One region of the Cellulomonas shaoxiangyii genome, then DNA from elsewhere that is predicted to be linked to it. Evidence: predicted binding sites of a transcription regulator. Region 1 holds the regulator's gene; the other holds the start of a gene.

Region 1 (3,335 bases):
GAGACCCCAGGGTGCCGGACGGCGACCGATGGCACCAGTCGATACCCCCGCCGGCGAGCCGGACGACCCCGGCCGAGCGCCCTGCGGCTCGTCCTGCCGGGCGGCTGCTCAGCGGGCGGGCTCGTCCGCCGACGCGCCGGCGGCGGCGTCCGCCGCGCCCTGCTGCTCCCGCTCCGCGCGGAGCACCGTGATGGCCGCCTCGAAGTCGTCGAGCGAGTCGAAGGCCTGGTACACGCTCGCGAAGCGCAGGTACGCGACCTCGTCCAGCTCCCGCAGCGGCCCCAGGATCGCGAGGCCGATCTCGTAGGCGTCGATCTCGGCCGAGCCGGCGGAGCGCAGCGTCTCCTCGACCTTCTGCGCGAGCAGCGCGAGGTCGTCCTCGCTGACGGGACGACCCTGGCACGCCTTCCGGACGCCGTTCGCGATCTTCTCGCGGCTGAACGGCTCCGTCGCGCCCGAGCGCTTGACGACCGACAGGCTGGCCGTCTCGACCGTCGTGAACCGGCGGTGGCAGCTGGGGCACTGGCGACGCCGCCGGATGGAGGACCCGTCGTCGGACGTACGGGAGTCGACGACCCGCGAGTCGGTGTGCCGGCAGAACGGACAGTGCACGAGGGACCTCTCGGGAGCGGCGTGCCGCGGCCGCCGGGGCGCCCGTCGACCGGTAGGACGTGGTGACGGTAGGCCGTGCGGAGAACGGTCGCAAGCACGACCGCCGGTGCGCCCGCCGCGGCCGGTCGGCGTGGGCCCTGCCGGCACGCCCGTCCGCGCGGGTGCCCGCGGCACACGTGCCCGGGTCCGACGGAGGCACGCGTGCCTCCGGGCCCGACGGAGGCACGCGTACCTCCGGGTCCGACCGGACGCTCAGCGGGCGGGGACCACGACCGTCTGCCCGGCCTGCAGCCCGCCCGCCGGCAGCTCGTTCAGCTCCATGAGCTGCAGCACCACGTCGCGCACGTCGTCGCCGGGGCCGGCGACCGCGGCGGCCAGGCCCCAGAGCGTCTCCCCCGGCGCCACCACGACGCGCTCCACCTCGGTCCCGCCCCGCGGGCCGTCCGCCCGGGCCGACAGCGCGGCGCCACCGACGCCCGACGCGACCGCGAGCGTGAGCGCCAGCAGCCAGACGACGAGGCGGCCGCGCGCCGTGAGCCGCAGCGGGGCCTCCGCCGCGGTCGTGCGCGCCACCCGTGCCGACGGGCGCCCGGGGGCCGCTCGCCCCGCCCCGCCCGTCGGTCCGGCCGTCGTCCCGGCCGCGATCCGGCCCGGTGCGATCGTCATCGCGCTCATGTCCTGTCCTCCGTCGTCTCGAACACCTGTTCGTCGAACGCCTGTACGAGTTCTAGCAGACGCCTCCGACATCCGTCGAGACACGCTCGAACAGATGTTTGATCCGGCACCCGTGCACCCCTAGGCTGGGGCGCGTCACGAAGTGCACCACCGACCACCGACACGGCCCCCTGACCAGCACGGACGCGGCGGGCGGCGCGGCGGCAGGGCCGCGGGACGCACGGCAGGGACGGCCGGAGCACGGACCGGGCAAGGACCAGCAAGGACCGAGCAGGGACCAGCGCAGGGATCAGGAGGCGCCGTGGGCGTGCAGGGCGGGACCAGGACGGCCGCGACGGCCGCGCAGGACGTCACGAGCGCCGCGGCGACGGTCGTCGAGCTCGGCGCCGACGGGGCCTCCGACGGGCTCACGGCGCGCCAGCGCCTCGTCCTCGACACGATCCGCGCGTCGGTGGAGGCCCGCGGGTACCCCCCGAGCATGCGCGAGATCGGCGACGCGGTCGGCCTCACGAGCCCCTCGAGCGTCAAGCACCAGCTCACCGCGCTCGAGCGCAAGGGCTTCCTGCGTCGCGACCCGCACCGGCCGCGCGCGATCGAGGTCGTGCAGCCGGACGACGCGCGGACCGTCGGCACGCTGCCCCCCGCCCGCGGCGTCGACCTGGGCACGGACGCGCCCGAGCGCGACGGCGCACCGGCCCCGTCCTACGTGCCGGTGGTCGGGCGGATCGCCGCCGGCGGGCCGATCCTCGCGGAGCAGGTCGTCGAGGACGTGTTCCCGCTCCCCCGGCAGCTGGTCGGCGAGGGAGACCTCTTCCTCCTGCGGGTCGCGGGCGACTCGATGGTCGACGCGGCGATCTGCGACGGCGACTGGGTCGTGGTGCGCCGCCAGCCGGTCGCGGAGAACGGCCAGATCGTCGCGGCCATGATCGACGGCGAGGCGACCGTGAAGACGTTGAAGCGCACCGACGGGCACGTGTGGCTCCTGCCGCACAACCCCGCCTACTCCCCCATCCTGGGCGACGAGGCCACCGTCCTCGGCCGCGTGGTCAGCGTGCTGCGCAGCCTCTGACGGACGTCGGGCCGCACGACGCGGGCCGGACGGCGACCTCCTCGCCGTCCGGCCCGCGTCGTGCGCAGTGCCTCGTCCCCGTCAGAACCCGAAGCGCCGCGCGACGGTGCGGACGGCCTCGGCGGAGCGCCGCAGCCCCAGCAGCTCGTCGGACGACATCGGCACCTCGAGGCGCTCGGCGACGCCCGAGGCACCCACGACCGTCGGCACGCTCAGGCAGACGTCGGAGATCCCGAGGTAGCCGTCGAGCAGCGACGACACGGGCAGGATGCGCTGCTCGTCCTTCAGGACGGCCTCGATGATGCGCGAGCCCGCCAGCGCGATCGCGTAGTTGGTCGCGCCCTTGCCCTCGATGATCCGGTACGCCGACTCGACGACCTCGTGCGCGATGGCCTCGCGCACCTCGCTCGTGAGCGGCCCGTGGCCCCCGACGCCCGGCCACTCGAGCAGCGGCACCGCGCCGATCGACGCCGAGCTCCACAGCGGCAGCTCGCTGTCGCCGTGCTCACCGGCCACGTACGCGTGCACGTTCTGCACCGCCACGCCGGTGTGCCGCGCGATGAGGTAGCGCAGGCGCGAGGAGTCGAGCACGGTGCCCGAGCCGAAGAGCTGGGCCGGCGGCAGCCCCGAGATCTGCAGCGAGGCGTACGTGACGACGTCGACGGGGTTCGTCACCATGACGTAGACCGCGTTCGGGGCCACCTCGACGATCCCCGGCAGCACCTTGCGCACGAGCGAGATGGTCGCCTCGGCGAGGTCGAGGCGCGACTGACCGGGCCGCTGCTTGGCGCCGGCCGTGAAGACCACGACGTCGCAGTCGGCGAGCACCGACACGTCGTCCGACCCCACCACCTCGGCCATCGACATGAACTGGATGCCGTGGCTGAGATCGAGGACCTCCGCCTCGACCTTCTGCCGGTTGACGTCGAGCAGCGCGACCGTGCGGGCCGCGCCGCGCATCAGCGCCGCGTAGGCCATG
Region 2 (3,335 bases), 1.6 Mb from region 1:
GCGCTCGGGCCCGGGCACGTGCCTCGGCACGCCGACCCGGGACCCGACCTCCAGCTCGCCCAGTGCCGTCCAGCCCTCGTAGGTGAGGAACGGGTGGTTGGCGGTCGCCGTGACCTCCTTGCCCGACGCGAGCCGCAACCGATACACCGGCTTCACACCCGTGGGGAAGACGTGCGTGAGGTGGCGGCGCACGTACTGCAGCCGGTCGTCGAGCGCCCAGATCGGGACGTCCTTGTGCCCGAGGGCGAACATCTCGCCCAGGCTGGTCTCGGCACCCGTGTCGGCGCGGAGCACGCGGGTGTCCTCGGTGAGGCAGCCCGACTCACGAAGGTCGCTCATCTGCGGCTTCTTGTCGGTTCTCTGCTCCGGGCCACGGTTCAGCTGCGAGATCGCGATGACCGGGACCTCGAGCTCCTTGGCCAGCAGCTTGAGCGCACGCGAGAACTCGGAGACCTCCTGCTGGCGGGACTCGACGCGCTTGCCGGACGTCATCAGCTGGAGGTAGTCGATGACGACGAGCTTGAGGTCGTGCCGCTGCTTCAGGCGCCGGCACTTGGCGCGGATCTCCATGAGCGACATGTTCGGCGAGTCGTCGATGAACAGCGGGGCCTCGGAGATACGGCCCATGGTCGCGGCGATCTTCGCCCAGTCCTCCTCGCCCATCGCGCCCGTGCGCAGCTTCTGCAGGTGCACGCGCGCCTCGGCGGAGAGCAGACGCATCGTGATCTCGTTGCGGCTCATCTCGAGGGAGAAGACAACAGCGGCCATGTTGTGCTTGATCGCCGCAGATCGGACGATGTCGATACCCACCGTCGACTTGCCGATGGCCGGCCGCGCCGCGATGACGATCATCTGGCCCGGGTGCAGGCCGTTCGTCAGCCGGTCGAAGTCCGCGAAGCCGGTCGGCACGCCGATCATGCCCTCGCCGCGGTGACCGGCCGCCTCGATCTCGTCGACCGTGCCGCCGATGATCTCCGACAGCGGCAGGTAGTCCTCGGACGCGCGCCGCTCGGTGACGGCGTAGACCTCGGCCTGGGCGTTGTTGACGAGCTCGTCGACGTCGCCGCCGTCGGTCGCGTAGCCGAGCTGGACGATGCGCGTGCCCGCCTCGACGAGCTTGCGCAGGATCGACCGCTCCCGGACGATCCGCGCGTAGAACCCCGCGTTCGCCGCGGTCGGGACCCCGGCGATGAGCGTGTGCAGGTAGGGCGCGCCGCCGATGCGGGCGATCTCGCCGCGCTTGGTCAGCTCGTCCGAGACGGTGATGGCGTCGGCGGGCTCGCCACGGCCGTAGAGGTCGATGATCGCGTCGTAGATGACCTCGTGCGCGGGGCGGTAGAAGTCGGTGCCCCGGATCTGCTCGATGACGTCGGCGATGGCGTCCTTGCTGATCATCATGCCGCCGAGCACGGAGCGCTCGGCGTCGAGGTCCTGCGGCGGGGTGCGGTCGAAGCCACCGCCCCTGCTGCTGCGCTCCGCCGGCGGTGCGCCGAACTCGAGGTCCTCGATGGTCACCTGTCACCCACTCTTCGCTCGTCCCACCCGGTCGAACGCCAGTTCTACACGGAGCCGCTGACAGGGGCCGGGCCGCCGCCGCGACGCTGCGCCGGCACGCGGGTGCCCACCTGTCCTCGCGAGGTTAGGTGCCGCCGTCCCCGGACCCAAACGGGCGTGTGCACACACCGGTGGACAGCCTGTGGACGGCCCCCTCAGGCCTGTGTGCACAGGTTGTGGACGAACCTGTGGAGAAGGTCACGCGGCGGCCCGCGCACCCCCTCCCACCGGCGCATACGCTGTGCACGTGCTGTGGAACGACATCCGTTCACCCGAATGTCACCTGGCGGACGTGTGAACCGGCACGTGGACGGTCGTCCCACTCCGTACCCCGCCTCCGACGGCGCGTCGGGCGACCACCTGCCCGGCGCGCGCCCGGCCGGCGTGGACCGTCAGATCGTCGCCCTGGCCGTCCCCGCCCTCGGCGCCCTCGTCGCGGAGCCGCTGTTCGTCCTCGTGGACTCGGCGATCGTCGGGCACCTGGGCACCGACGCCCTCGCGGGCCTCGCCCTCGCGTCCACGGTGCTCGTCACCCTCGTCGGCCTCTGCGTCTTCCTCGCCTACGCCACGACCGCGGCCGTCGCCCGCCGGGTCGGTGCGGGCGACACGCGCGGTGCCCTGCAGACCGGTGTGGACGGCATGTGGCTCGGCCTGGGGCTGGGCGTCGTGCTCGCCGGCGCCGCGTGGCTCGCTGCGCCCACGCTGCTCGGCGTGCTCGGCGCGAGCGGGGGCGTCGCCGAGCAGGCGGTCGCGTACCTGCGCTGGTCGACGCCCGGCCTGCCCGGCATGCTCCTGGTCCTCGCCGCCACGGGTGCGCTGCGCGGGCTCCAGGACACCCGCACCCCGCTGGTCGTCGCCGCCTCGGGTGCCGTCGCGAACGGGCTCCTCAACGCCGTGCTCGTGTACGGCGCGGGCATGGGCATCGCCGGCTCGGGTCTCGGCACCGCCGTCGCCCAGCTCGGCATGGCCGTCGCGCTCGTGGTCGTCGTCGTGCGGGGCGCGCGCCGAGCCGGGGCGGACCTGCGCCCGGCCGCCGGCGGCATCCTCGCCAACGCCCGCGCGGGCGTCCCGCTGCTCGTGCGCACGGCGAGCCTGCGCCTCGCGATCCTGCTGACCGTGTGGGTGGCGACCGGCCTCGGCGCCTCCGCCCTCGCCGGGCACCAGGTGGTCAACGCCGTGTGGGGCCTGACGGCGTTCGCCCTGGACGCCCTCGCGATCGCGGCGCAGGCGCTGGTCGGGCACGCCCTCGGCGCGGGCGACGTGCCGCGCACCCGCGCACTCCTGCGCCGCACGCTGCAGTGGGGCGTCGCCGCGGGGGTCGTGATGGGCGTCCTCGTCGGCGCTCTCGCGCCGCTGTACGTGCGCCTGTTCACCGCCGACCCGGACGTGCGCCGCGCGGCTGTCACCGGGCTCGTCGTCGCGGCGGTCGCGTTGCCCATGGCGGGCTGGGTCTTCGTCCTCGACGGCGTGCTGATCGGCGCCGGGGACGGGCCCTTCCTCGCGTGGGCGGGCGTCGCGACGCTGGTCGCCTACGTCCCCGCGGCGCTGGCCGTGCACGCGTGGGCGCCGCCGGGCGCCGCCGGGCTCGCGTGGCTCTGGGGAGCGTTCGCCGTCCTCTTCATGGCCGCTCGCGCCCTCACGACGGGATGGCGCGCACGCGGCACGGCCTGGATGGTCACGGGCGCCTGACCGTCGGTCGGGCCGACCGGTGCCCGGCGGGCCGCCGGGTGCTCAGTCGCCGCCGCCACCACCTCCGCCGTCGCCCCCGCCGCCGTCCGACC

What was found. The regulator LexA, encoded in region 1, represses DNA repair genes until DNA is damaged. The targets are predictions, from matches to a motif close to TCGAACANNTGTTCGA.
Region 2: a site for LexA is predicted at 1,547-1,562, ahead of E5225_RS17185 (replicative DNA helicase). Genes of this name have one in related genera too.

The regions. Positions count from the first base shown of each region.
Region 1 is NZ_CP039291.1:2,297,464-2,300,798, forward strand. Features, by position in the region: gene nrdR (transcriptional regulator NrdR) at 109-612, opposite strand; gene E5225_RS10425 (LysM peptidoglycan-binding domain-containing protein) at 865-1,287, opposite strand; gene lexA (transcriptional repressor LexA) at 1,589-2,356, shown strand; gene E5225_RS10435 (L-lactate dehydrogenase) at 2,438-3,335, opposite strand, start outside.
Region 2 is NZ_CP039291.1:3,869,631-3,872,965, forward strand. Features, by position in the region: gene E5225_RS17185 (replicative DNA helicase) at 1-1,515, opposite strand, end outside; gene E5225_RS17190 (MATE family efflux transporter) at 1,915-3,243, shown strand; gene E5225_RS17195 (hypothetical protein) at 3,286-3,335, opposite strand, start outside.